Regions from separate parts of the Bilophila sp. genome, predicted to be linked through region 2. Evidence: predicted binding sites of a transcription regulator. Region 2 holds the regulator's gene; each other region holds the start of a gene.
What was found. The regulator sigma-54, encoded in region 2, starts transcription at its own class of promoters, with help from an activator protein. The targets are predictions, from matches to a motif close to CTGGCACGGNNNNTGCTT.
Positions count from the first base shown of each region.

Region 1: ACZM8Y_RS13740 (Spy/CpxP family protein refolding chaperone) is a predicted target of sigma-54. The motif match lies at 4,495-4,512, and genes of this name have one in related genera.
Region 3: hpsG ((2S)-3-sulfopropanediol dehydratase) is a predicted target of sigma-54. The motif match lies at 4,318-4,335, and genes of this name have one in related genera.
Region 4: speB (agmatinase) is a predicted target of sigma-54. The motif match lies at 3,530-3,547, and genes of this name have one in related genera.

Region 1 covers NZ_DBMAFI010000050.1:4,682-11,943, forward strand. Annotated here, with positions in the region: gene yidC (membrane protein insertase YidC) at 1-882, opposite strand, end outside; gene yidD (membrane protein insertion efficiency factor YidD) at 872-1,150, opposite strand; gene rnpA (ribonuclease P protein component) at 1,147-1,605, opposite strand; gene rpmH (50S ribosomal protein L34) at 1,593-1,727, opposite strand; gene ACZM8Y_RS13735 (DVU0298 family protein) at 1,968-2,531, shown strand; gene ACZM8Y_RS13740 (Spy/CpxP family protein refolding chaperone) at 3,938-4,447, opposite strand; gene ACZM8Y_RS13745 (hypothetical protein) at 4,726-5,343, opposite strand; gene ACZM8Y_RS13750 (ATP-binding protein) at 5,603-7,262, shown strand, end outside.
Region 2 covers NZ_DBMAFI010000026.1:37,660-44,921, reverse strand. Annotated here, with positions in the region: gene ACZM8Y_RS10085 (class I SAM-dependent methyltransferase) at 1-469, shown strand, start outside; gene ACZM8Y_RS10080 (amidohydrolase family protein) at 599-1,129, shown strand; gene ACZM8Y_RS10075 (LysE family translocator) at 1,347-1,973, opposite strand; gene rapZ (RNase adapter RapZ) at 2,062-2,967, opposite strand; gene hpf (ribosome hibernation-promoting factor, HPF/YfiA family) at 3,099-3,635, opposite strand; gene rpoN (RNA polymerase factor sigma-54) at 3,773-5,251, opposite strand; gene lptB (LPS export ABC transporter ATP-binding protein) at 5,562-6,284, opposite strand; gene ACZM8Y_RS10050 (LptA/OstA family protein) at 6,284-6,859, opposite strand; gene lptC (LPS export ABC transporter periplasmic protein LptC) at 6,899-7,262, opposite strand, start outside.
Region 3 covers NZ_DBMAFI010000001.1:99,539-106,800, forward strand. Annotated here, with positions in the region: gene ACZM8Y_RS00405 (sigma-54 interaction domain-containing protein) at 1-486, opposite strand, end outside; gene hpsH ((2S)-3-sulfopropanediol dehydratase activating enzyme) at 677-1,612, opposite strand; gene hpsG ((2S)-3-sulfopropanediol dehydratase) at 1,720-4,212, opposite strand; gene adhE (acetaldehyde dehydrogenase AdhE) at 4,938-6,398, opposite strand; gene ACZM8Y_RS00425 (EutN/CcmL family microcompartment protein) at 6,550-6,846, opposite strand; gene eutM (ethanolamine utilization microcompartment protein EutM) at 6,976-7,254, opposite strand.
Region 4 covers NZ_DBMAFI010000008.1:89,100-96,361, forward strand. Annotated here, with positions in the region: gene ACZM8Y_RS04255 (SDR family NAD(P)-dependent oxidoreductase) at 1-612, opposite strand, end outside; gene ACZM8Y_RS04260 (LysR family transcriptional regulator) at 721-1,590, shown strand; gene ACZM8Y_RS04265 (sigma-54 interaction domain-containing protein) at 1,941-3,308, opposite strand; gene speB (agmatinase) at 3,592-4,545, shown strand; gene ACZM8Y_RS04275 (ABC transporter substrate-binding protein) at 4,556-5,614, shown strand; gene ACZM8Y_RS04280 (hypothetical protein) at 5,679-5,843, shown strand; gene ACZM8Y_RS04285 (phosphodiesterase) at 5,919-6,743, opposite strand; gene ACZM8Y_RS04290 (MFS transporter) at 7,080-7,262, opposite strand, start outside.

The DNA of each region.
Region 1 (7,262 bases), on a different contig from region 2:
GGCTACGGGCACTTCGCTGCCGTTGGAAGGCGTAAGCAGGTCGGGGCGTTCAAGGGCGAGGCGCCACACGTCGCCCTGCACGCGGCCCTTGAGGGTCAGGTTGTTGGGATCGGCGGGGGCGGTGACGTTCATGAAGTAGTTGCTCATGACGCCGGCCCAGTTGAAGACGCCCTGTTCGATGATGCCCTGTTCGGCGAGGGTGCTCGCGCTCGTTTCTTCCTTAAAGCTTTCGTTGGCGTCCCACGCGAGGCGGGTGGGGTCGTACTTGCCGTTGCTGAACGGCGTAGCGGCGACCGTGAAGCCGAGGCGGACGGTGCGGGGCGTCTGGTCGGCGGAACCCACCAGGACGTTTTCGCTCAACAGGTAGTTGTCGGCGTTGAAGCTGATGACGCGGGTCACGCGGATGCCGTCGACGATGCCGGTGAAGGTCAGGCTGCCCTGTTCCCCGGCCTTGAGGTTCAGGTCGGAACCTTGGAATGACCACTGCCCAGTGCTCCACGAGGGCTGGCCGTTGACGGTCAGGCCGAGGGGGGCGGTCTTGGAAGCTTCCGGCGAAATGAGGTTCACCTTGGGGGAATCGGCATTGATGGTTTCGTCGTAATGCTTCAGCGTAAAGGAGCGGAGGATGCCGCCGCCGGAGTAGATGACGGCGGAATAAAGCGGGGTTTCCACCTTGACGTCGGTACCGGCCGAAGGCGTAAACACAGGCAGGGAAGGCGCGGGCGCGGCAACAGGCTGCGCCGCCGGAGCGGGCGCGGCTTCCTGAGTGGCTACGGGGGGCTGCTGGGGCTGGATCCAGCCCATGTGTTCGGCCAGCGGGGTCCACGCCAAAAGAACGGCGATTGCTAGGGCGATGGCCAAGAAAGTACGTTTATCGTCCATGATGATCCAGTTGCTCCTGATGGCTGAAAGAGGAAGAATGTGGGGGAGGTACGGGATCATAGCCTCCCGAAGACCAGGGGTGACAACGAAGGATGCGCCGCAGGGCGAGCCAACTGCCCTTGAAAATGCCGTGGGTCAGCACAGCCTCTATGGCATAGGCTGAACAGGTGGGATGATAACGGCAGGAAGGTGGAAGCACGGGAGACAGCGTCCACTGGTAGAGACGGATGGGCAGGACCGCCAGACGGCGCAGAGAGAGGCGTTTCACGCCTTGACTCCGGGGGCCGTTTCCGGTTCGAGCCCGCCGGGTGCGGCGATTCCGTCGCGGGAGCTGTCGGGGCAGGCGTTCTGTTCGCGGCGCAACACGACATACCCGCCGATTTCCTTGATCAAAGGAAGGAATTCGCGGGTTGCGGCAGCGAGATCGAGCTGTTCAGGTTTGAGGTGGCGCTTTGGCACGATCACAAGATCCACAGCCGGAGGCAATAGGGCCTGATGCAGCCGGAAACATTCCCGGAGCACTCGTTTGACACGATTCCGCATGACTGCTGTTCCGATTTTCTTGGTGACGGCCATACCGACGCGCCACGGATCACCGGATGCACGAAAACGAACAAACACGACGAAGTGTTTGGAATAAAAACGACGGCCCTCATCATAACAAAGTGTGAAATCGGGCCGCCGGAGCAGTCGATGCCGACGAGGCCGGGTTAAACAGCTAATTGTTTACGCCCCTTGGCGCGGCGGCGACGGATGACGGCGCGACCGCTGGCGGTGCTCATGCGTTCACGGAAACCGTGAGTCCGCGCTCTCTTGATCTTGCTGGGCTGGTAAGTTCTTTTCATGGAAACTCTCCTTGGAAACGTAGATCAGTGACGTATACCTTCTCAGCTTCGGAGAGTCAAGCTCGGACAGAACGCGACGCCGAAACCTGTGAGGATCTTGCCGAATGGCTTGAACGATTTATTCCTTCAAGAGAGGAATTGCAACAACGATATGAAAAAACGCGGCGGGAATCCTGGGCCGGCCGTGTTGCCGCTCCCGCTTTTTGGGGGCATACTCCGCAAAAACGATGAGGTGTTTTCATGCAGCCACGTTTCCGTACCTTAAAGGCGACGATCCGCACTCAACTGCAAGGGCAGGGGTGGGGCGATTTTGCCAAGGAGCTGGACGAAGTCCCCGCCCGTGAGCTGGTGGGCCCTTTGTTTTCCTGTCTGCCCCTCGGCGGCGAGGCGACCGCCCGCGCGGCCTCGGCGCTGGGGAAAGCCGTTTCCCGCATGGCCGACGAACATATTGAGGAGGCCCGCAATGTTGTCCGGCGTCTGATGTGGCACATGAACGAGGAATCCGGCAACATCGGCTGGGGCATCCCCGAAGCCTTTGCCGAGATCCTCGCCCAGCACCGCCGCCTTGGGGACGAGTTTTACCCCATCCTCAATTCCTACATCATCAACACGGGCAAGGACGACAATTTCTGTGACAACAACGTATTGCGCCGTTCCTGCTTCCGTGCCGTAGAACATTTCGCGCTGGCCCGGCCCGATCTTGCGCCCAAGGCCAGAGGGCCGCTTCAGGCCGGTTTGCGCGACGCAGATCCCGTTTGCCGTGAAATCGCCAAGGAAGCGCTGGGCAAGATCGGCATGTTTTAGGGGATGGGTAGGTGAATGGAAATTGGAGGGGGGAGGGGAACCTTTCTGGAGAAAGGTTCCCCTCCCCCCTCCAAACCTCCCCTCTCCCTTCCAAAGACTTTCGGTTTTATCGAATCCCTCTTGTAAGGGAGTTCGGATGAAAGACGGCTTTCCTTTGTAGCGGAAGCCGTTTTTTTATGGTTCTGTCATATAAGCGGTAGATATTTTTTGAATGCTGGTTAGAGTAATCGGTTTCTATTTTAGGCCCTGTCATAGTGTGTGATTGTTTAAGGCTGTGTTATAGAAAATGGTTGATACTTTTTTCCTTGAAACTCCAAAGGGATAACCGAAAAAATGCCTTAGCCGTAGATCCCGCCGAGGGGAAAACTGGAAAAAGGCTATATTTTTCACTGTACTGTGGAGATGAAATAACCACGTACTATAACAGAGCCTTGTTTAATTGCTGCAATATAATGAAAATACAGGTTTTTTCCGTTTTGCTGAGAGACTCCATGATTGGGGATATTACGGCGGAGAAGGTTGCATTTTGGTTATTTTTTGGGGCTGTGTTATAGAAAACGGTTGATGCTTTTTTCCTTGAAGCTCCAAAGGGATAACCGGCAAAATGCCTTATCCGTGTATCCCGCCAAGGGGAAAAACGGAGAAAAAGGCTGTATTTTCACCGTACTGTGGAGATGAAACAACCATAAACTATAACAGGGCCATTCTTTTTGAATTGGCTGTGTCATAGAAAACGGTTGATGCTGTATTTCCTTGAAATTCCAAAGAAATAACCAATAAAATCCCCCAATCACAGAGCCCACCAGCGGAAAATTTTGAGAAAAAGCATATATTTTCAGTGTATTACTGAAACAAAACAACCACATACCATGACAGAGCCTTTGAATTTCAAGAAATGAAGCATCAACCGTTTTCTATGATATAGCCTTTAAATTTCAAATAGTTGAAATGCGGTTTTCATTGCAGAAGTAAACAGCTCTTTCAAGGGAGGCCCTTTTGCCAACCGGAAAACTGGGAGGAGGGATTCGATAAGGTTGAAAGTCTTTGGGGGAGAAGGGGAGGGGTTCGGGGAGGGGAAGAGGGGGCTTTCTTCAGAAAGTCCCCTCTTCCCCTCCCCGATTTTTCCTTCCGCCGCACAAAAGAGCAGCGCCCCGGAGGAGGAGACGGGGCGCTGCGGAGGAAGGAGGAGGATACAGTTTCTGTAAGGAGGAGGATGACTTTGCCATTGAACGAACAGACTCAGCTAGGCACCTGTGAAACGGTCAGGTGGAACCGGTCGTTCAAAGTTGTAGAAGGCTCTCGTATATATAAACGGCTATGCCGATTGTTGTTTCCCCTGACTGGATGGGAGTCAGGGTTTTTCGCCGCTGGAAAGGGAGACTGACCAACGGCAGGAGGGGGGCTTGTTATTCGTTTGCCGGGGCTTCCGCTCCGGGCTGTGGGCCGTCGGGCATGACGGTCATCCCTGTTGCGGGGCATCGGCGGGGCCGTTCAACCGGGCACCCCGGCCCCTTGCCTTGAAATACATTGATGCCGACTTCCTTAGCAATCCTGTCTGCCATCATGCCGCGTTCCTTGGCAAATTCATTGCGGAGCGCCACGAGTTCTTCCGTCGCCCTGCCGATGGCCTTCGGGTCAGGAGTGGGGCTGTTGCCGAGCGTGCGCAATTCAATGTACTTGGCCGCGAGCTTGTCCCGCAGCGGCGCGGTCTTGTCGGCGAAATCCTTCATGATGGCGTCGTACTGCGCTTTCTTTTCCTGTGTGAGCGCCTGGTAAACACAGTCTTGATACGACCTCTGCTGTCTCCAGTGGCCGTGGTGCCCGTCGTGGGGCGCTGCCAGCGCCTGCCCGGCAATCCCGCCCGCCGCGAGGAAAGCGGCAAGGGCTACGGCGACAGAGGCTTTATTGAGGTTCATTGAGGTTCTCCTAAAAGGTGTTTTGTTCGTCACTCTTGCCTAAGCTATAGCAATGCCCGTGCCAAATATTTTAAGTATTCGATTTTATATGTAATCATTAATATAACGCTTCTGGTAGGCTTCCCGTTGTCCTGAAAAGCTGTATAGAATTTGGACAGGGATATTTGACAGTGTATAAGAATCACACAGGGAAAAGCCCGGATGCGCGGAGGTGGCTAAAAAAGAGACAGCCACACTCCTTTCGGGAGCATGGCTGCCACGGGAACGGCGGGATGGAATTACTCCACGCTTTGCTCGTTGAGGGGTTGTGGGTTCAGATCTTCTATTTTGGTGCCGCGCACGCGGGTGCCCCAGCCGGGGTTGAACCCGGCGAGCTTTTCCATTTGTGCGGAAATGCGCTGCAATTCCCGTATGGCCTCGGTACGCAGGCGGATGAGCTTGCGCCCGATGACGGCGAGGGCGTCAGGGGGGGTGTCGGACGCGAAAGAAAGGTTGTGAAGTTCCGTAAGCGTTTGACGCAGTTGGATATGAATGACCGTAAGACAGGGTTCGGCCTCGCGCATGATGGCGAGTGCGGCCTGCTGCTGTTCGGGGGTGAGGTTTTGAGGCAGCGGCATGGCGAACAGGCGGCTGTCGAACCGGCTGCCGTCATGGGCCTGCTGCGGGGCGAGGGCCGGGCATTTGGAAGGCGCATCAGGAGAGAAGCCGGGGAAAGCCTCCGGCATCCGGGAAGGGGGCAGCCCTTTCGGAGCCTGCCGCGGCTGGCCTTCGTGAACCCCGGAAGAGGCGTCCTCAGCGAACGCCTTGTCGGGACAGCTCAAAACAGAGAGCGCAACCCCCAGTACAATCAGGTAAAACAGCGGCAGACAGAATCTGTTTTCTGTATATATCTGCATGAAGCCCCTTTCGCTTTTTGGGTGGCAATGAATGACAGGTATGGGTATGGCCAGGAAGCATCCTGAGCCAGAATCTGCACAGTATGACATGTACGTGAGCTTTGAATGGCTCGTCAATAGCCGTAAAAATTGCAAAAAGCATACCACGCGTTAGGACGGCGGATCGCCGCAGGCCCGTCCCGTGCCGGGTGGTTGGAGCGTTTTTTGCTTCGTTCCGGCAGTGTTTTTTGCGCATTGCCTTAAAGGAATATCCGTATCCATGCAGACGACAGGACTTTTCTCCTCCTCCCCGCAGCAGGCCAAAGTCGGCGGCGGAAACTCGCTGATAGGGACGCTCGGCGCCGCACTGGTGCTCGTTTTCGGCGTCGTGCTCCTTACGGGGCTTTCGCTCGACCGCACGCAGACGGCTATGGTTCGTTTCCTTGCGGAAAAGGGCGTGGCGCTGGTCACGGCGCTGGAAAGCGGCGTCCGATCCGGGACCCGTTCGCGGACGGGCATCCGGTTGCAGTACCTTGTCGAAGAATTGGCGGATCGGCCCGACGTGCGCTTTATCGCGGTGACCATGCCGGATGGGACTATCCTCGCGCACAGCAACCCGGTGCGGGTGGGGGAAGTGCTGAATACCCGCGGCGGCAGGGAACTCGGCGCGGAGACAATCGCGGCGCTGCGCCCATCGGGAAACCCTTCATGGGCGATCATAGATATGGAAGGCTCACGGGCGTTCGTGGTCTTCAAGACATTCCACCCCAAGATAAAAGGCGGGGGGAGGCGGGATGAACCGGCGGCAGGGCCGCTGCCCTACGTCTTCCTCGGCCTTGACCTTGCCCCGCTCGAAGTGGCTCAGGCTCAGAACCGGGAGCGCGCCGTCCTGCTGGGGGCGGGGGTGCTGCTGGCGGGTATGCTGGCCTTGCTTGGCCTGCACGCCGTGGAGCGGGTTCGTTCGTCCCGGCGCGGGCAGCGGGTGGCTGAAGCGTTGGCTGAAGAGCTGGCCGTAACGCTTCCGGACGGGCTGGTCGTTTTCGACGCCAAGGGACGGATCACCCGGATGAACAAGGCGGCGCTGGCCCTGCTCGGCATGGAAGCCCCGGCGGAGGGCAAGGCGTTCCTAGGCCGGAAACCGGCGGACGTGCTCCCTTCGGCGCTGGCGGAACTGGCGGCGAAACTGTTGCGGGAACCTGTGCTGCCGGATACGGAAATCGTCCTGCGGCACGGAGAGGAGCAGCAATATCTTTCGGTACGCGGCGGGCACGTCAACGAAGGCTATGAAGGCCGCCTCGGTTCGCTCATGTTCCTGCGTGACCTTACGGAAGTCCGCCGCCTTGAGGCGGAAGTCCGCCGCAGGGAAAAGCTCGCCGCCGTGGGCAACCTTGCCGCGGGCGTCGCCCACGAGCTGCGCAACCCGCTCAGCTCCATCAAGGGATACGCGACGTATTTCGGCGGGCGGTTCCCTGAAGGCAGCGCGGATCGGGAAGCTGCGCAGGTCATGGTCAAAGAGGTGGAACGCCTCAACCGGGCTATCGGCGATCTGATAGGGCTTTCGCGCCCCACGGACATCCGCCCGCGCATGACCGGGATGCGGCGTCTGGTTGAAGACACGCTCCGGCTCATCGGGCAGGACGCCGCCAACCACAAGGTTGGCATACGGTTCGACGCGCCCGATGTGCTGCCGGATGTGGCCATCGATCCCGACAGGATGCGTCAGGTGATCCTGAACCTGTGCCTGAACGGGCTTGAAGCCATGCCGGACGGCGGCGAACTGTCCCTGTCGCTGCATCCCGAACCCGATGCCCTGCGCCTCGAAATCCGGGATACCGGGATGGGCATCGCGCCGGAGGCATTGCCGCATATTTTCGATCCCTATTTCACCACGAAGGGGCAGGGGACTGGGCTCGGCCTTGCCACGGTACACAAGATCATGG
Region 2 (7,262 bases):
CGGGCGGGCTCTTTCGCCGACGCTGACGGAGAGAAACGCACGGCTTGTTGCGCTTGATGAAGTCCCGGACATGGTGAAGGCGTACAATGGGCCGGGTAGGGCGGTCATGGCTGACGTAGCCCGATATCCCTATAAGCCGTTTGATGTTGCTATCTGTTTCCTTGTCCTCATGTTCCTGCCCGTCCCGGAGCGGCGGCGTTTGCTTGCGACGCTGAGGGGGAAGGTGAAGCCGGGCGGGGCGATTATCGTGGTGGACAAGGAAGAATCCCCCGGCGGTTATCCGGCAACGGTGCTGTCCCGGCTGACGTGGGATTGCAAGCTCAGGCAGGGCGCGGAGCCGGGGGCGGTGATGCGGAAAGAGCTTTCACTGTCCGGCGTGCAGCGGCCTCTTTACCGTGGGGAGTTGGGGCCCGACGCCGTGGAGGTGTTCCGGTTCGGAGATTTTGCGGGATGGTTGATTGAGGGATAGAAAAAGCCCTCTCGGTAGTTCCGGGAGGGCTTTTTAGGCACATATTTTGACACATATTTGTGGTCTATTTCGCCACATTTTGACACATTATGCTGAGTGTAAGTTTAATTATTTAAATATATTAAACTATTGTCTAGTCCCTACGACGGGGACAAGGCCGTCGAAACAGTTATCCGCGAAGCCCGTGAACACGGTTTTCAGGGGATAAAGCTGCATCCCCTTTTCAATGCTTTTACGGCGAATGACGCCGTGGTGCATCCCCTGATGGAAGTCGCGCAACAGATGGATTTGCCTGTATTCATCCATTCGGGGCATCCACCTTTTTCCCTTCCCCACAGCATCATCCAGCTTGTGGAGGATTTTCCGAAAGTACGGATCGTGATGGTACACATGGGACATGGAAACGGCATCTACATTCAGGCCGCCATTGATCTTTCCAAGAAACACGACAATGTGTACCTCGAAACATCGGGGATGCCCATGCACACCAAAATCCGCGAGGCCTATAATACGGTCGGCAGCGAACGGGTTTTCTGGGGGAGCGATGCGCCGTTCCATCATTACCGGGTGGAAATGCTGCGGACGGAGGTCTGCGGATTGCCGGAGAACGCCCTTGAGAAGATCTTTTATCGCAATATCAAGCAGTTCTTAGGATTCTAGTTCAGATCCACAAAAAAAGAAGGCTGTATCATAGAAAACGGTTGATGCTTTATTTCCTTGAAATTCCAAAGAAATAACTAATAAAATCCCCCAATCACAGAGCCCACCAGCAGAAAGATTAAAGGAAAAGCATATATTTTCAATATATTGCTGAAATAAGACAACCATGTACTATGACAGAGCCAAAAAGAAAAGCCCCGTATGACGGGGCTTTCTGTCATCTGGAGGAGAAGATGAGCAGGAGCGCCAATGCGGTGAAGATGCATGCGGTGATCCGGTTGAGGATGATTTGCCCCCGGATGGAGGCGTTGAACCACTCGGCAAGCCTGCCGCCAAGGAACGAAACACCTCCGAAGACGATTAGCGTAGCGAGCTGAAAGAGGAGGCCAAAAGTGATGATCTGAAACGGGACATTTCCAAGTTCCGGTTTGGCGAATTGCGGAAGGAAGGCGAGGAAGAAAAGCGTAACCTTGGGGTTGGTAATGTTCATGATCACACCCCGCCGATACAAGGCCCAGTATCCGGGAAAGGTGCTTTGTTCAAGCCATGCCCTAGATGCGCCGCTGCGGAAGGAAAGCCATGCCAGATACAGCAGGTAGGCCGCCCCTGCACATTTCAAGACAGTAAAGGCCATCTCGGATGTCTGGAACAGTGCCGCAACGCCGAGGGCTACGGCTGCCGTATGCCCGAAAAGCCCGGTCATCAGCCCTAACGTGGTCATGATGCCGGCCCGAAAGCCATACAGGGCGGACTGGGTTAAAACGAAAATATTATCGGGGCCGGGGGCTAATCCCATTACTATGGCAGCAACAAAAAACGCTCCGAGGGTTTCAAGAGGCAGCATGTTCATATTCCCTATGGCATTGATGTGTATGACAGGCTGTATCTCTAATGCCTCGAAGCGGAAAAAGCAAACTTCAGAAGTGAGCGGATCAACCAAGCTCCATATGCCGATGCTCCACGGAAACAGCATAATCTTGCCGTTTGAGTGCCCGCATAAGGGCTTCTGTCATCGCCACGGAGCGGTGTTTCCCTCCCGTACATCCTAAGGCTACCGTAATACGGTAACGTCCTTCAGCATCATAAAGGGGCAAAAGAAAAGATAAAAAATCAATAAGCCGTTTTTTGAATTCTTTACCTGAAGGTTCACTGAAAACATATTCGGCAATGGCGCTCTCTTTTCCCGTCTGCGGGCGCAACGCTTCGACGAAGTAGGGATTGGGGAGAAAACGCAGATCAAAGACAAGATCCGCTTCGCGGGGAACGCCGTATTTGAACCCGAAGGAAATCAGATTGACCTTGATGGTGTGAAGGCGTTCTTGGGTGCTGTTCCATTTGCGTTGAATGCTCCGCCGCAAGTCGTGGATGGAAAAGGAAGAGGTATCGATGACATTATCGGCGATTTCCCGAACGGGAGCAAGGCGTTCCATTTCTTCGCGTACGGCCTGTTCCAAGCCGACGCCTTCCCGCTCAAGCGGATGGGGACGGCGAGTTGTGGCGTAGCGCCGCATGATGACGGCTGGATCTGCTTCCAGATAAAGGATCTTCGTGCGGAATCCCATACCGGACAGCCGATGCAGCGCCTGATCGAGTTCAGCCATAAACTCGCTGCGCCGCTGATCGAAACCGAGAGCTATGCCATGAGAAGGCTCAACGGAGGAACCCTGTAGAAGGCGCACCATCTCCGGCATGAGCTCTGGCGGCACCCCGTCCGCCGTGAACAGGCGCATGTCCTCAAAGACATGAAGTACAGTACTTTTGCCTGCACCGGAGAGCCCGGTGATGATGAAGATCGGCTTATCAGCATTCGCTTTGAGGCCTTCGGGAGTAGGGTTCATCGACTTTGTCACGGCATGTTTAGGAAGGAGAGGCTGATCCGTCATGAGTGCTTCCGTAGTAACAGGAAGCCCGCCCGGTGATACTCTCCGGGCGGGCTTGTTGAAATTACTTTATCGTATCGGCACAAGCCCTAGAAAATAGGATCTATCAATCCAAGGTTACCGTTCTTACGCCGATAGATGACATTGATGCGATCATTTTCCGAATTTAGGAAAGTGAGGAATTCAAAGTCATTTGCGTCAAGCTGCATGGCCGCTTCGTCGGGACTCATGGGCTTGGGAGAAAAATGGTCGCGCCCCGTAATCGTGCGTTCACCATCCTCTTCCGTTACTTCAAACGTATACACGTCAATATCATTGGCGCGCCCCTTCCGATGGATTTCCTTGTTCCGGGAAACAAACTTCTTGACCTGAGCTTCCAGCTTATCAAGAACAAGGTCGATGGAGGCGTACATATCTTCCGAGGCTTCACTGGCGGCAATATTGATGCCGTCACCGGTAAGCTGAACTTCAACGCGCTGGCGGAACTTGTCGACCGCCATATTTACCTGCGCATCAAGAGCGGGGTTCTTGCCGAAGAACCTTCCCAACTTCTCCATACGGCGACGGGCATACTTACGTAAATGTTCAGACGGCTCGAAATTCTTGAAAGTAAAGGAAATGTGCATGAAGCCTCCTTTGGCTGCTAACCAGTCCGCACAACGAATACCAAGATATCCGCAACGGACATTGCTTTGTCAGGCATGATTCCTTTACAACAACCTTTTTGAGGTCCTGTCAAGGGCTCTCAAGCGGCCTCGAACGGCTAAAAATGGGCCTTCCTTCTGGATGATGACGGAATATCCATTGCCATCCGGTACTTGGCTACCGTTCTCCGGGCTATATTCACCTTTAAGTGTTCCTTGAGAATTTCACCGATGCGTTCATCCGAGAGGGGATTTTTAGGATCTTCTTCACTGATGCACTTTTTGATGAGCGCCTTAACGCTCTCCGAACCCACTTGGCTTCCGTCATCCAATTCCAGCGCGCTGTTGAAGAAGAACTTGAGTTCGTACACGCCAAAGGGGGTTGCCACATACTTATTGGTCGTGATGCGGCTGACCGTGGATTCGTGCATGTTGATATCGTCGGCGATGTCTTTCAGGATAAGCGGCTTGAACTTGCTGATCCCTTCCTCAAAAAAGCCGCGCTGATGTTTTACAATACTTTCGACAACTTTGTACAATGTCCGCTGCCGTTGGTGCAGGCTTTTGATAAGCCACGCCGCGGAACGGATTTTTTCGTTGAAGTATTCTTTTTCCTTGCTGGACGCGTTTTCCGATGCATTATCATACACAGGGCTCAAGTGCAGATTCGGCAGTCCGTCCTCATTGAGGACAATAAGGAATTCTCCGTCCACCTTGTATACAAAGACATCAGGGCTGACATAAGTGGACACACCTTCGCCAAAACTCGCTCCAGGCATGGGATCAAGGGACTGGATGATATCCAGGTATTCCTTGAGTTCATCCATATCCAGCCGGAACTTGCGGAGCAGGGGCTTGTATCTGTGGGCCTCCAGATCCTCAAGGTGATCGCGCACGAGATCGACAAGGACCTGATCCCTGTCATATCCTAACGCCTTTATCTGGATGAGGAGGCATTCTTGAGGTGTTCGGGCGGCGACACCCACCGGATCGAATAACTGGATGGCCTTAAGAACCGTCTCTACCTCTTCGGCTGTAGGCCATGCCTTGTCTTTCGTTTCGTCGGTTGAAGCCTCGCCAGCAAAATCCGCACGTGCCATCTCCGCCATTTCTTCAAGGGATGCTTGAAGGTAGCCGGAAGAAGAAAGATTTCCGATAATGATTTCACCGAGTTCTTTCTGATCGTCAGTAAGGGAGGAAAGGCGGAGCTGCCACATAAGGTGGCTTTCAAGCGTGGGGCTGGAGGCATATCTGGCTTCCAGAGAACTCATTTCTTCGGGGAGCTCATAGTCTCTGGGCTGGACTTGCTGCGGGGTACTTGCGAATTCTCCGAGATAGTCTTCCCAGTCTTCGGAGCGGGCCACTTCCCGATCGTATGTAGGCTCATCGCGTGGGGATTCGGGGCGGACTTCTGCGGGGGGCTCGTTGGAGGGCTCATCCTGTATTTCTTCGAGAAACGGGTTTTCCAGCAGCTCCCGCTGAACCGTTTCCACAAGCTCCAAGCGGGATAGCTGCAATAGGCGGATAGCCTGCTGCAATTGTGGTGTCATCACCAGCTGTTGTGAAAGCTTAAGCTGCTGTCTGAGTTCCAATGCCATGCAAATATCCCGTTGTCATAAGAGTCTGTCCAACCCGCAGGAACACCTTAAAGAGGAGGGGAACCGACGGTACCCGTCAGGCCAAGAGCAACCGAGCATCTTTATGCCTCACATGCAGGGATTATGCCACATGCTCAGGGATGTTGCAAGAACAGGGATGCTTTTTTCTTCTGTTCTTTTCTTGTAGGTGGTTATTTGATAAAAAAGAAATGAGAAAAAAACTGGTTATTGCATTTGCCACAGAAAAAAAGATCGGTACCGGAGTACACGATCTTTTTTATCATTACAAAGAATAGCGGGCTATGGAACCTCAGAGCGAAAACCCTTCTCCAAGATAGACGCTCCGAGCCTGTTCATTATTGACAATGGTTTCCGGTGTCCCGGAAAGAACGACCTGCCCTTGCACCATGAGATAGGCCCGGTCGCAAATCGTCAGAGTTTCACGGACGTTGTGGTCAGAGATGAGAACTCCGATCCCGCGATCGCGCAAGGCGCGCACCAAACCTTGAATATCGCCCACCGCAAGGGGGTCAATCCCGGCAAACGGCTCATCGAGCAGGACGAATTTCGGTTCCCGAATAAGCGCACGGGCAATTTCCAGGCGTCGGCGTTCCCCACCGGACAGGTGCATAGCGTGGGATTTTTCCAGCCTGGTGAGGCCGAAATCTTCAAGCAAGATATTCGCCCTTTCTTTCTGCTCCTTGCGGGAAAGACCCGTATGCTCCAGAATAATCTGAAGGTTTTGACGCACCGTAAGTTTTCTGAAGACGGAACTTTCCTGCGGGAGGTAGGAAATGCCCACACGTGCGCGCTCATGGAGCGGCCAAGTTCCAATATCCTGAGCTTCAAGGAGAACCCGCCCTGAAGACGGTTTGATGATCCCGGTCAGCATATAGAACGAAGTGGTTTTACCCGCCCCATTCGGGCCGAGCAGACCAACAATTTCCCCTTGGTTCACTTCGGGGGAAACGCCGCGCACGACCTCGCGTTGGCCGTACCATTTACGTAAATCAACTCCAGACAGTCGGGCCATCAGCGGTTCCCCCGGATCGGGCTGGAGCTTTTAGAGCCGGAAAAGACCGCTTCGACGCGCTTCTTGGAGCCGCCCATGACTTCACTACGGTTTTCTTCCGTAAAATATTTGATGGTCTCCCCAGTAACCGTGTTTTCCCCGTCGGTCAGACGGGGATCGCCTTCCATGAGAAGGACGCCGTCGTCCATCGTATAGGTCGCTTTCGCGCAAGTGCCGTTGCGGTTTTCGCTTTTCATGCGCACACTCCGTTCGGCGACGATACGCTCTACATCACCGGCGACCATTCCGGCAGGCATGCCGCCTTTTTCGTTTTCTTTCTTCTGTGCGTCCCCTTTGGGCGGCTTCAAATAAACCGTGATCCTGCTGGCCCATATTTCAATATCCGGTCGGACTACATGGACGTTTTTGTCAAAGATGACGAGCTGTTTTTCAGCGATATAGGTCAGCTGATCGGAGGTGATCCGTGTTTCAACATTTTTGGCGGGCTTTGGCGGCGTCACCGGCGCTGCCCACAGCGGAGCAGAGCAGAGCAGGCTTAAACTCAGTGTGGTTATACCTAAAAAAAGTTTTTTCATAATGTTTTCCTAGCCGTAACCCATTGAAGCTATAGCGGCTTATTTCTTTGCAGGTTGAGGTAATTCTTGCTGGGGATTGGCCTGCGTTTCATGCGGGGAAGGTGCGGCATTGGCGTTTGTGGCATCGGGGCGGGGCTTGAGTACGACCAGTACGCCTTCCGAACCATGTACTTCATTGGCAGCAAGATCCCAAGCAAGAAGGGTGGCTGTCCCGGATGCCGTGGGACTTTCAAACACAGCACCTTCTGGAAAGGTCATAAGGCGCTTATTGGCATCGTAGTTCATGCGCGAACTGGTGATGACTTCATCATAACGAGTGATGACGACATCATCCCAAAGTGTGAGGAATCGCTGGTTGTCGGTGATTTTTCCAAACTGGGCCTGCACATCAAGAACATCATCG
Region 3 (7,262 bases), on a different contig from region 2:
CACAAGGCTCATGACCTCTTTCATTTCACGGCTTTCAAAGACGGGGACGAGTTCGCGGGTCTGTTCGCGGGCAAGGAAGGCGAGGCGGTCGTGGAACTGCTCAATGAGTTTCTTCTGGGCGGTCATCTCCTCCTGAAGCTGGGTCAGGACGGTGATGTCGCGGGCAAACGTCACGACAAGGCACAACTGCCCCTTGTCGTCGAAAACGGGATGCCCGGTCAGAACCAGGCGTTTCCCGTTGGCGAGCTGCTGGACGTGGGTGGCCGGTTTTCCGGTCTCGACAATCTGCGGATTGACGACTTTGTCGAACGTCCCCTGCTGGACAAGCGTACGGATGTTTTTGCCCCGGATTTCCCCCTGCCGCAGCCCGGTCAGGGTTTCGTACATTTTGTTGACGAACAGGGTCGTCCCCTCCACGTCACTGATGAAGACACCATCGGAGAGGGTGTCGAGGATGCTTTCAAAATGGGGGGCAAGGGACTTCATAGAAGCGTTTTCCATAGGCATCGCGGGAGAAATAAAATGATTGCAGGGGAATTGATTCCCCCATGCTAGTGCCTGCACGCAAGAACGTCAAGGTGTGCGCGGAAACGGGACGGGAAGATGGCAAGAAAAACAAAACCCCCGCCCGGCTTACCGGGCGGAGGCATCTTTTTCAAAGGGAGAGGGACGGAAGCTATTTTTCTTCCGGCACGGCGCCGCGGGTTTCATCGACGATCCGCTGGATGCGCTGTGCGACGCCGTCGGGCAGGCTGACATCGCCCATGGCGTATTCGCGGCTCAGGAAGTCGTACTTCTGGGTTCCCAGACGGTGGTAGGGCAGGGCTTCATAGCCGACATTCTCATAGCCCTTGAGGAATTCGCCAAGGGCGTGGGCAAATTCGTCATTATCGTTGAAGCCGGGAATGACGGGCGTACGTACTTGGACATGCAGGTTGGGGAACTCGGTGATCAGCTTCTTGAGGTTGCTGAGGATGAGCTCGTTGCCGACGCCGGTGCCTTCACGGTGCTTTTCGCTGTCCATCTGCTTGACGTCGAACAGGACATAGTTGAGGTACTGGGCGGCTTCCTTGAGGGTTTCCCACGGAACGCAGCCACAGGTTTCGACGGCGGTTTTGATGCGGCGATGGCGGGCCTCCCGGAGCAGCGGGAGAGCAATGTCGGCGTGCATGAGGGGCTCACCGCCGGAAAGGGTCATACCGCCGCCGGAGCGGGCATAGAATAGGGCGTCCTTTTCCACTTCCTTGAGGATCTGATCGACGGTTTTGTTTTCGCCGTAGATGATCATCCCCTGAGCGGGACAGGCATGGGCGCAGTCGAGCGTCTTACAGGCGTCGCATTTGCTGCGGTCGAGCGTCAGCGTGCCGTCTTCGTTGACGGTGATGGCGTCGTGCTGGCATGCCTTGATGCAGCGATGGCAGCCGATGCAGCGGCCCTTGTTATAGGCGACCTGCGGGTGCGAGGCTTGGGATTCGGGGTTACTGCACCATTTGCACGACAGGGGGCAGCCCTTCAGGAAGACGATGGTCCGGATGCCGGGACCGTCGTGAACGGAATATTTCTGGATATTGAAGACGGTTCCGGTCGCCTTTCTATCTTCAAAGGAACCCATGGACTACCTCTTTTTTTCTGAGCGTTAAAGTTGGAAATGGCGGGCCAGATAACTCCGGCCCGCCATTTATTTAATCATTCATCCTGCGTACCGCAAGCGGCCCAAACTTACATCTGGTCGTGGCCGGTACGGGCGATGAGGTCGTTCTGCAGGTCGGGGGTCAGGTCGACGAAGTAGGCGCTGTACCCGGCGATGCGGACGATGAGGTTGCGATACTTCTGAGGATCCTTCTGAGCCTTCTTCAGCGTATCGGCGTTGATGACGTTGAACTGGATGTGCCACAGCTTCAGGTCGCACCACGTACGGATGAACTGCACCAGCTTTTCGGTACCGGCATCGCCTTCAACGCACTTGGGGGTGAACTTCACGTTGATCAGACGGGCAGCACGGGCGCGCATGCCGTAGTTCTTCGTGTTGTGGTTGGAGAGCAGGATGGCGGTGGGGCCATTGTGGTCGGCGCCGTGGGACGGGGAAGAACCGTCAGACAGCGGGAACCACGCCACGCGGCCGTTCGGGGTAGCGGAAACAACCTTGCCGAAGGGCACGTGAGAGGTGAAGGGCACGTAACGGGCGTCGTTGTTGATGCCCATTTCCTTGCCGTACTTGGCGGCGAAGGCAACAGCCATGCGGTCGAGTTCACGGCCGATTTCGTCGGCGTATTCGTCGTCGTTGCCGTAGCAGGGAGCCGTGCGGAGAAGCTGCTGGATGTCTTCGTAGCCTTCAAAGTTGGCTTCGAGGGCGTCGATGAGCTGATCCATGGTGAGCTTCTTGTCTTCAAACACGAGCTTCTTGATGGCGGCCAAGGAGTCGATGACGGTGCCGAGGCCCATGAATTCAAAGTAGCCGAAGTTCAGGCCTTCGGGGATCTGGGGCTGATGCAGGTCGATGCAGTGCTTGCGGCAGAGGGCGTGCAGCACGGAACCCATGGGCTGGGCGAAGTGCTTGGCGCGGGTCTGGATAACAATGTACTGCTGGATGAACGTCGTGCGGAGCAGGAGCATATGCTGCTGCACGTAGGCGTTCCAGAATTCATCCCAAGTCTTGAACTTACGGGCGTCGCCGGTCGGGATGCCGAGCTGCACATCGCCGTACTTCTTCATCTTGCCGTCATACAGGGTCATTTCAACGGCGGAGGCGAAGTTGGTGTAGGCGCCGCCGGAGGTGTAGGTGTCGCGGTTGGGCATACGGATTTCGATGCAGCCGGACACGGCGTAGTCAAGGGCTTCCTCAAAGGTAGCGCCCTTGGAGACGTACAGCGGGATGCATTCTTCGTCGTTGCACAGCTTGGGGAAGCCGGAGCCGAACTTGATGGTTTCGGCGACGTCCCACAGGTAGCGTTCAGGGGCGCGGCTGTGGATACGGGCGGCGAGGTCGGGGTAGTGCAGCGGGAATTCGCGCTTGGACTTCAGGAACAGATAGGTCAGATCGTTGGTCGCGTCGCGGCCGTCCGGGGTCTGGCCGCCAATGGTGACGGCTTCCCAGTGAGCGTAGCCTTCGTTGAAGGCGCCGCCGGCGGGGGAGATGTACATGTCGATGAACTCGGCCATGCCGACCCACATGCATTCCAAGTATTCCAGAGTCTTTTCATCGGTCAGGGTGCCGGCTTCCATGTCCTTCTTGTAGAAGGGATAGAAGTACTGGTCCATACGGCCGTTGGAAATGGTGGTACCGGTCTTCTGTTCCAGACGAGAGAACATCTGGGTGAAGTACTGGGACTGAACGGCTTCGTAGAAGTCGCGGGCCGGGTTGGCGGGCACGTGTTCGGCGTTTTCAGCCATGCGGATGAGTTCGGCCTTACGAACCGGATCAGCGCAAGCTTCGGCGGCCTTGCGGGCAGCTTCGGCATGGCGCTTCGCCCACAGGATGATGGCGTCGCACACGAGGATGGTAGCTTCGATGAAGGGGCGCTTGTCCACCTGATCCACGGGGGAAGCGGGATCAAGAGCGGCCAGCTTTTCTTCCATTTCCTGCTTCAGGCCATTGAAGCCGCGCTTCAGCACCACTTCGTAGTCATGCACCCACTGGATGGAGGAACGGAACGAAGAGGTTTCGTTGACGATGAAGCGGGAGATGAGGCCGTCGGGATCGTCGTAGGTCAGCTTGTGAACTTCGGGGGGAAGAGCCTTGTTCAGGGCTTCATGATAGGTGCGGCCCTTCCAGAAGGGAGCGATCTGCTCAACCACGATCTTGGCGTCTTCGGGGCTGATGGAAGCCGGAGACTGCGGACGAGTGGGAAGGTCGCGCACGGCGATGTCGAGGAAGTCGCCGTCGAGTTCGGGATACAGGATACCGTAACGGCCGTCATGACCGCCGCAACGGCCGAGGAGGAGCTGATCGTCCTGCACCATGACGGTGATGTTCTTGGCAACGTTCATCAGAGCCTTGGCCCAGCGGAGAACCAGAGGCTGGCCCACGGTTTCAGACATGGACTGGGTGAAGTACAGGGCGCGTTCCACGTCGATAGCGGGCTTCTGGCCGTCGAAACGTTCCAGCAGCTTGAACACGCGCTTGTGGGATTCGCGATAGATATCTTCTTTACCGGCGATCTTGTCTTCGAGACGTTGCTCATGAGGCGATTTGATTTCAGCTACCTGAGTCATGTCACTTCTCCGTGTAGGAATTAAGGTTGTGTTATGATGTGTGGAGCTTTCCGGCGAACCGCTCGGAAGTTCTCGTTCCCTTCTTCACTTGTCTTGCTTAGAATAAAGCAAGGGCCGTGCCAGAAAGGTTAGAAAAAATGTTTTCCTGTTATTTTGCGCGATTGCGGAAGAGAGGATTTTGGAGCCTTTTTGTGCGAATAGGCGTAGTCGCAATTTTGCATCACTTATTAGGAATAAACCGCAAATAGCAGACATCTTATGTTGCATTTTTGCGACAGAGAGGGGTTTTCCTGCAACCTGTGCCCGTTTTCGGGCAGTGAACAGAAACAATTCCTGACAACAGTTTTTATCTAATTGATATTATATGATAAAAAACGCCCTTTGAAAGAGGAGGGGGAGGTTGGGATAGAAAAGATGATGCAAAAATGCGACATGGGAAAATCTTGTTTTGTGAAAAAAAGAGTTTTAAAAATCCTCCCCACAAGCTGGAACTATCGGAAAAGACAACCGATCCGAGCTGGGCCGCATCATCTCCCAAAGGCAATCTGTGCCGAGGAAGGGCATAAACAGAAGCCTTATAAGTGCAAAACCCTTTAAAACTAGACAAGTGGGCATGGAAAAAGGAAGAAAGGCTTTCTCCTCAAAGGCTCCCGCTGCCGTACATCCCATAATAAGAAAGGGGGAGAGGCCCCAGCCCCTCCCCCCACAAAAGGCATACGCTACAATCAGACGATGCGGAAGTTGTCCACAACGCAGCAGCGGCGCAGACGCACGAACGAGCGGGCGCAGGTCACACCTTCACCGGTGGGGGTGGAGATGGTCATGGTCGTCCAGCCTTCGCCACCAGCGCCGAGGGCGGCGAGGTGCGGGCCGTTCTTGACGAACAGGCTGGTATTCATGGCACGGGCCATCTTGTCCATGTTGTCGATGTTGCGGGAGTGCATGCCGGCGGTGTGGGACAGGCCGCGTTCGAGGATGAGGGCCCATTCAATGGCCTCATCCACGTTGGCGGCGCGCAGCACCGGCACAACGGGCATCAGCTGTTCCACGCGGGCGAACACATGGTTGATGTCGCGCTTCACGTCCACGATGAGCAGACGGCAGCTGTCGGGCACGTCAATGCCGGCGGCCTTGGCGATGACGGCGGCGTCACGGCCGACCCATTTCGGGTTCGGGTTCGGAGCCTTGCCGCCTTCAACCTGGGGATAGTTGCGCAGAACCACGCGGGCCACGGCGTCAGCCTGTTCGAGGCTGATTTCCACGGCGCCGATGGCCTTCATTTCGGCCTTCAGCTGATCGGCGATGGAATCCACGGCGATGATTTCTTTTTCGTCGGCGCAGATGATGTTGTTGTCGAAGGAAGCGCCGTCATAGATGCTGCGGGCAGCGCGGGCGATGTTGGCGGTTTCGTCGACGACGACCGGCGGGTTGCCGGCGCCGGCGGCGATGAGGCGCATGGTGGCGACCTTGCGGGCCTGGGCCACAACAGCTTCACCGCCGGTCACCACGAGCAGCTTGATGCGGGGATGCGAGAAGAGCTCCTGAGCCACTTCGATGGTGGGTTCCTTCACAGCGACAAGCAGGTTGGCGATGCCGGTGGCTTCGATGATGGCCTTGTTCAGAACCTGAATGGCCGTCTGGGAAGCGCGCTTGGCGTTGGGGTGGGGAGCGAAGACTATGGCGTTGCCGCCAGCGATCATGCTGATGGCGTTGTTGATCACCGTGGCGGTCGGGTTGGTGGAGGGCGTCACGGAAGCGATCACGCCCCAAGGAGCGTTTTCGATGAGGGTCAGGCCCATGTCGCCGGAAATGGCCATGGGGGAGAGGCATTCGGTGCCGGGAGTACGCTCGCAAACGAGGATATTCTTGGCAATCTTGTCGCTCACGCGGCCCATGCCGGTTTCGTTGTGGGCGATTTCAGCGAACGACTTGGCGTTTTCAAGGCCGGCCTTGCGGATGGCGGCGATGATTTTGTCACGCATGGCGACGGTGCTGATCTTCTTCTGAGCGACTTCGGCGGCCTGCACGGCGTCTTCGAGGCGGTCGAAGAGGCCGAAGTCGCCGCAGTCGCAGCCGCAACCGCCGGCGGCGACAACGGTCGTAGCAGCCGCAGTGGGCTGATCGGACATCATCTTTTTCAGAACTTCAACGACAATGCGTTCCACATCTTGTTGGCGCACGTCCATATCTATACTCCTATGCTGGAAGCCGGACCCCGCGGGCCTTTGAGGACTGCCGGGCGGGGGGCCTGTTTTTTCTGTTTGTCACCCTCGTCAGAAAACGAGGCAGAGCGGAAAACCGCGGCTTTCCGTAGGGGCGGTGAGCCGCCCACAGGGGCTATTCCCCCTGATTTTTGCGATAAATAGCTGCCTTACCTGCATTTACATGGTCGACGATGCCGACAATGACCAGATCCAGAGGCGCATCTTTGTCGATGGCAAAACGTGCGGAACTGCCGCGGGACACGATAACCCATTCGCCCTCGCCCGCGCCGATGGGATCGGCGGCGACTTGGGAGCGGCCGATGGATTCACCCTTCTCATTGAGCAGATCAACGAGGAGCAGCGAGTTGTACGGCAAACCGGGGCACCGGACCGTGGAAACGACCTGACCAATGACTTTTGCAAGTTCCATGTATGTCTCCGTTCCCGGAAGACGGCCTTCCGGGAGCATTCCGTAAGGAAGCTGACGGCCGGGCCGGGGCATGAGGCCCCGGCGAGACCGACGAGCAGGGCTTAACCCAGCTTAAGTGCGCGGACGAGCTTACTTGCGGCTCAGGGGGAACACGGCTTCCAGGTCCTGATGGGGGCGAGGAATGACATGGACGGCCACGAGCTCGCCACCCACGCGCTGCACAGCGGCGGCGCCGGCGTCGGTAGCGGCTTTGCAGGCGGCCACGTCGCCGCGGACGAGGGCGGTCACATAGCCGCCGCCGATCTGTTCGTAAGAAACGAGCTGCACGCGAGCAGCCTTGACCATAGCATCAGCGGCTTCGATGAGACCAACCAGACCACGGGTTTCGATCATGCCAAGAGCGTCCATTGTGAACT
Region 4 (7,262 bases), on a different contig from region 2:
GTCCAGCAGATATTCCCGTTGTCTGGCCGCAGGCTCCTCATAGCCGTCGAGAATGTTGATGGGGGTCTGGAAATTGGTGCTGGTTCCGCCGGGAATCATAGCCGCCACCTTCACGCCGAAGGGCTTCAGCTCATAGTACAGGGATTCCACCATACCCTGCTGGGCGCGTTTGGCCGCGCCATACGCGCCGTCACGCGGCAGGGCGATGATACCGGCCAAGGAGGTGGTCGTCAGGATTGCGCCGCCCTTGCGCCCTTTGAAATGGGGGATGAATTGCTGGGTCACCAGCATTGTTCCGATCACATCGGTATCAAAGAGTTTGCGGATCTCGTCCTCCGGCAGCTTCTCGAAAGGCCCCATCATGCCGTAGCCGGCGTTGTTGAACAATACATCCACATCATACTCCGCCAAGGCTTTCCGGCTGGTTTCACGGATCTGTTCCGGGTCCGTCAAATCCAAGGGCATGATGACCACATTGGGCAGGTCGGCCAATTCCCCGGCTTTCTGCGGATTCCTCATGGTGGCGATGACCCGCCAGCCGTGATCCGCAAAATACTTGGCCGTTTCCCGGCCAATGCCGGAAGATGCGCCTGTGATAAAAAGCGTGTTCATCGTTTTCTCCTCTCTGCTGTGGTAAAAGTTGATTGTCCGTATGAGAGGAATATGGTACGGCATCACATAAGTAAAATTCAAATTTTATGATGATGAGATAACTAAAAAATGATGTTGAACCGAAATTTGGAAATTTTTCTCAGAGTGGCTGAGTACGGAAGCATCACACGAGCCGCAAAAACGCTGTACATCACACAGCCAGCCGCGAGCAACGCCATCTCAAAACTGGAAGCGGAATTGAACGTCAAGCTGTTCTTCCGGGACAAGCGCAATGGGCTGATGCTCACCGATGTGGGGCAGAAGATTTTGCTTCTCACCAAGCAGATGGAGGATTTGGACAACCGCATTGCCCAGACAGCCTATCAGGAAAATCATTTTGTGGAGGGCCGCCTGCGGATCGCCTCCCTGACCTCCCTTGTTTCAACCATCCTTTCAAAAGCCCTGAAAGCGTATCGGACGGCATTTCCGGGCGTGACGGTTGAGATCAAGGAAGGCAGCCCCAATGATATTTTCCGCATGGTGGAGGAACATTCCGTTGATTTTGCGGTGTCCTGCTCTCCCTTTGGGAAATTCGATTCCATCGTGCTGCGCCGTGACCGTATGGCGGCCATGCTGCCAAAGGAGTATCCCGGTGTTTCCGAAGTGGATTTGACCACCCCGCCCGACCTGATGATCATAAACAAATCCGCCTATGAAACGATTTTGGATTATGTCCGGCAGCCACCCCCTGCCGGACAGTTTCTTCAGGTGCAAATGGCGGAAACCGCCATCAATATGGTGCTGGACGGCATCGGAGTTGGAATCCTATCAGAGTACACGATGGACACGTTGGCACCGGGGCATCAGAAGTACCCCGTTACGCCGGAGATTACTTTTGATATTGGAATATTTGCAAACAGCCTTAGCGATTTGACACCTGCATCACAAGAATGCGTGAACATGATAGGCGCCGTTTTTAACGGCAAAAGGCAGGCATAACATGCCGGCCTTTCTCGGTTAAAACGACAATTTCTTCAAAAAAGCAAATATATTGTTGAGAATTGCAGCATTGGCGGATGCGGAACGGCATCCCTCTGTAAGGAAGGCCCCATTGCGGGCCCCGCTTCCCCTCGCCATCCCGCCATCCATCGCCCTTGCCGAAAATGTTTTCCGCGTTCCCCCGTCAGGCATTGCGCGGCAGGCGAAAACAATCTCCCCTAGACCTGTCCACGCAAACAGAAAATAAACATATTTTTACAGATGGTTATCATCATTTTTAAACGATGCTGCATTTTTCCAACCCTCTTCAACTATGGGAAAATTTCAGCGTAGTGTGAACACGCCCCAGCCTATCCCTCTCCGGGCGCCTCGTTTTTGTACTTCGCAATCTTCCGGGCGGCCGTGGGCTGGCTGATCCCCAGCGCCCTCGCAACCCCGGTCGTCGTCCCACAGGCCTTATACGCTTCCAGAACCATGCGCCGCTCAAGCGCCTCCAACGCATCGGGCAGGCTCCCGCCCATCGGGCTTTCCGGGTTCCCCTGATGCCGGGACATATGTTCCGGCAGTTCCGCCGCCTTGATGACGCCCCCTGAAGAAACGATGACGAGCCGTTCAATGACGTTGCGCAGCTCCCGGATATTCCCCGGCCACGAGTAGGCGGCGAGATGCCGCTTCACTTCCTCGGAAAAAACCTTTTCCGTCCCGTATTTAGCGTTCATCTCCTCCAAAACGCTCAGGCACAGCGGCATGATCTCCTCGCGCCGTTCCCGCAGGGGCGGAATCCGCAGCGGCAGGACGTTGAGCCGGAAAAACAGGTCGCTGCGGAAACGCTTCTTCTCCACCAGCGCCTCCAGATCCTGATTCGTCGCCGCCACCAGCCGAAAATCAATGGAAACGGGCTTTACCCCGCCGAGCTTGACGATCTGCTTTTCCTGAATCACCTGCAATAGCTTGGATTGGAGGCGCAACGGGAGTTCCCCGATCTCGTCAAGGAACAGCGTGCCCTTGTCCGCCAGCGCAATCCGCCCTTCCTTCCCCTTTTGGCTGGCCCCGGTGAACGCCCCGGCCTCGTAGCCGAACAGCTCCGATTCCAACAGCGGGGCGGGGATGCCCGCGCAATTGATTTCGACCAGCGGCCCGTCCGTGCGGTCGCTCAGGTGGTGCACCAGACGGGCGACCACATTCTTCCCGACCCCGGATTCCCCCGTGATGAGCACGGTCGTGTTCACCTTGGCCAGCTTTTCGATGGTCGCGGCAATGGCCCGCATAGTCCCGCTGAAGGGCGGGCCCTCCACGGATTGGGGCGCATCCGGGGACACCAGCGCGCTGATTTTTTGGTATTCCTCATGCAGCCTGCGCGAATAGCGCATGTCCACGCTGTAGCTCACCACAAAGGAAACATCCCCGGCATCATCATAAATGGGGACGCCGGTAACGATATTGTATTGCCCCGAACGTGTGGCTTCGGTCAGCGTGACCACCCGGCGGGTTTTGAGGACGAGGGCCGCCACGGATGGCGAAAACACTTTCTCCGCCTCCAGTTCGTAGGTCGTCCTGCCGATGACCCGGTCGCGGCTGATCCCGTAATTGCGCTCAAAACAACTGCTCACCCAGCGCATGACGCCGTTGTGGTCAACAATGGCGACGTTGTCGTGGATGGCCTCAATGACGGAAAACAGATCTTCCGTGCTCGGTAACGCGGCATCGAACGGCGGCATGGCGGGGCCTCCTGCGGATATATTCAATACTGAATAGGCTATTCATGTTTGAATAACAAGGCCGCCGCAGGATCTTTTTTCCTTTTTTCTGTTATATTCCTATATGATAGACAAACCTATACCCCTCCCCCCACCCTTGCGGGGCCACAAGGTATTCACAACTGAATAGCCAGCCTTCTTTTTCAAAAACACAACATCCTTTTGTTTCAACATATTATATAATGGCATGTACCTTGCTTTTTATGAAGCAAAACCACCTTCCAACAAAAACAAGGAGCATGACATGGGCGTTCCCGTCAATTCACTGGCTTCCCCCCGTTTCTGCGGGGTCCGCACCTTCCAACGCCTGCCGCATTCCGCCGACTGCTCCGGCAACGATTTCGCCGTGCTCGGCGTGCCTTTCGACACGGCGACCTCTTATAGGCCGGGATGCCGGTTCGGCCCGGCGGCCATTCGGGACGCCTCCAGCATCCTGAAATCTTACCACAGCGTTCTTGACGTGGACATTTTCGAGCACTGCCAAGGCGTTGATGCGGGCGACGTGGACATCATCCCCGGCTATCTCGACGAGTCCTTCGAGCGCATCGAAACCGCCGTCGCGGGCGTGCTCGGCGCCGGGGCCGTCCCGGTGATCATGGGCGGCGACCACTCCATCACCCTGCCCGAACTGCGCGCCGTGGCAAAGCGTTACGGCCCCGTGGCCCTGCTCCACTTCGACGCCCATTCCGACACCGGCGACGACTTTTTCGGCAAACCCTACAACCACGGCACGACCTTCCACTGGGCCATCGAGGAAGGGCTGATCCTCCCCGAACAAAGCACGCAGGCGGGCATCCGAGGCCCGCTCTATTCCCGGTCCAGCCTCGACTACGCCAAGGGCAAGGGGATGCGCGTCATCAGCGGGTGGGAACTGCACGACATCGGCATGGACGAGGCGATCCGCATCATGCGCGACCGGATCAGCCCCGGAACCCCGGTCTTCGTCACCTTTGACATCGATTTCCTCGATGCGGCCTATGCGCCGGGAACCGGGACGCCGGAAATCGGCGGCTTCACCACCCATGAGGCCCTCAGGCTGATCCTCGGCGTGTGCCCCGGACAACGCCTTGTCGGGATGGATCTGGTGGAAGTCCTCCCGGATACCGATTCCGCAGGCATCACCTCGTTCGCCGCAGCCGGGATCATCCATGCGTTTCTGGCCTGCCTTGCCGCCAACAAGAAGCACAACCCCGCATAAGGAGTTCATCATGCGCCTGAACAAGTTCTTCTCCGGCCTTGCCGCCGTCGTGTTGGCCTTCTCCCTGTGCAACGCCGTTTCCGCCGCCCCGCTCACCAAGATCCGCACGGCGTGGATGGATTCCTATGAAACCTTCGCCATATGGTACGCCAAGGAAAAAGGATGGGATAAAGAGGCCGGGCTGGACATCGACATCCTGTTCTTCGATTCGGGCATGGCCATCCTCAACGCGCTCCCCGCGGGCGAATGGCAGTATTCCTGTCTCGGCGGGGTTCCGGCCATGATGGGGAACCTGCGCTACGGCACCAGCATCATCGGCGTCGGCACCGACGAATCCTCCTGTGTCGCCGTACTCGCCCGCCCCGACAACCCCGTCTTCAAGACTCAGGGCCTCAACCCCAAGCATCCCGGCGTGTTCGGACGCCCTGAGGACGTGCGCGGCAAGACCATCCTCTGCACCACGGTTTCCTCAGCCCATTTCGCGCTCACCGCGTGGCTCGACGCCGTCGGCGTAAAGGCCTCCGAAGTGACCATCAAGAACATGGATCAGCCGCAGGCCCTCGCCGCCTTTGAAAACGGCATCGGCGACTTCGTGGCCCTGTGGGCGCCGCATATGTACGCCGGAACCGACAAGGGCTGGAAGGTCGCCGGAAACGCCGCCCTGTGCGGCAAGGGAACCCCCCTCGTCCTCGTGGCCGATACCAAGTACGCCGACGCCCATCCTGAAACCACCGCAAAGTTCCTCTCCGTCTACCTGCGCGGCGTCGAACACCTGCGGACGTCCAGCATCGACGACCTGATCCCCGAATACCAGCGTTTCTTCTTCGACTGGGCCGGAAAGACCTATTCCAAGGAACTCGCCCGGCTGGATCTGGAATCCCATCCCGTATGGGACATCAAGGGACAGCTCGCCCTCTTCGACGCCTCCAAGGGCATGAGCACCGCCCAGAAGTGGCAGGCCGACACAGCCCGGTTCTTCGCCTCCATCGGCAGCATCACCCCCGATGAACTCAAGAAGGTCGAAAACGCCTCCTACGTCACCGACAAGTTCCTGAAGCTCGTCAAGTAACGGCCCCTGAACAGCAAGGCTGCGTCACGGGAAACGGCTGATGCCTTCCTGAAGCCCCAAAGGAATGACCGATAAAAGGCCCGGCCATGAAGCCCGCCAACCGAATTGGCTGAGAGAGAGAGAGAGAGAGAGAGAGAGAGAGAGAGAGAGAGAGAGGAAAGCTGTATTTTCACGATATTGCAGTGTGCGTTTTCACGATATGCGGCAAAGGAACAGCCGCATCCCGTGACAGGGCCAAAAACAAAAGGTTCCCCGCCGTCAGTCCGGTGGGGAACCTTTTTTGGGGGAATGCCGTCCCGATCTGCTATCCTTCAACGGGGTTCACGGAGCCGACAAAGGGGTGGGGGCCAGAGAACGTGGGCGAACACGGAATCTGGCAAATATGGCTGTTCAGGACAGTGCCGTCCCAATGGTGCAGCAGGTAGCCGGGGGTTTCCATGCGGAAGGTGTCCCCGCCCTCAGGGGAAAGGTCGAGATCGATCTGCATGGACACGGCGGGGGCGGTCAGGGCGATGCGGCCCGCCCACTGGGTCACGATGGGGCGGTGCATATGCCCGCAGCTCAGGCGCACCCACGGCGAACGGCTCAGGATGTCGGCGAGGCGGCCCACATTTTCAAAAGGCTCATCCATCGCGCCCATGCCGGTCACGAATGGGGGGTGGTGCATGAACAGCAGGGTCGGGACGCCGGGGCGGGCCGCAAGCGTCCGTTCCAGCCAGTCCGCCACGGCCTCAGGGCAGTGCCCGGAATGCGAACCCGGCTGCATCGTGTCCAGCATGACCAGACGCACCGGGCCATCTTCCACGGTATAGCACAGGTATGGGGCCACGGAAGCGTCGGCGGGGCACCAGCCCCCCAGCAGTTCGCGCATCCTGTCGCGGCGATCATGGTTGCCGGGCACGGCGTACACCGGCAGGGAAAGCGGCGCAAGCGCCTCATGCAGCAGGCTGTAGGCGTGCGCGTCCCCGCTGTCGGCCAAGTCGCCCGTGATGACCAAGGCATCGGGCTTTTGAACAAGCGTCTTGAGATGATCCGCGGCAACCCGCAGGCATTCGAGGGTGTCCACCACCCGGAACGAAAGGCCGCCGTCGCCGCGCAAATGAAAATCGGAAAGATGCAGGATACGCATTTCGCTTACCTTCAATCGGTTGTGCGGAAGCGCAACGGCTTCCGCGCATCATCTAAAAACCATGAACCTCGCCGGATCGGATAGGCTCCGTTTCCGGCGATCCACTCCGCACGCAATGCACCCCGCCGGGAGAGGTTTGGGGGCTTTCCTCCTCCGGCCTACTCCGCGCGCAATGCCCCACGCCTCCGGCCTTTCAAGCCGAGGCCCGCAGCGGGAACGGATGCCCGTTACGCGCCCCCATCCCGTGGCCCGCTTGGCAGGGAGGAAAGGGAGGAGGAAGGGCCCCTTTTCCAGAAAGGCCCCACCCTCCCCAAGCCCCAATTCCGCTACGGCATCTTACACGTGCTCAACTTCGCCGTCGGCGCTTCTGCGAACCGCTGCGTTGTGCTTGCGCTGGATGATAAAGGCGGACACGGCACTCGTGAGGCCGGCAAGAAGCGTGAACAGGCAGACGTAGAGGGGATCGCCGTCATTCCACTTCATAAACAGGGTACACAGGCCGGGCACGATGCCCGCGAC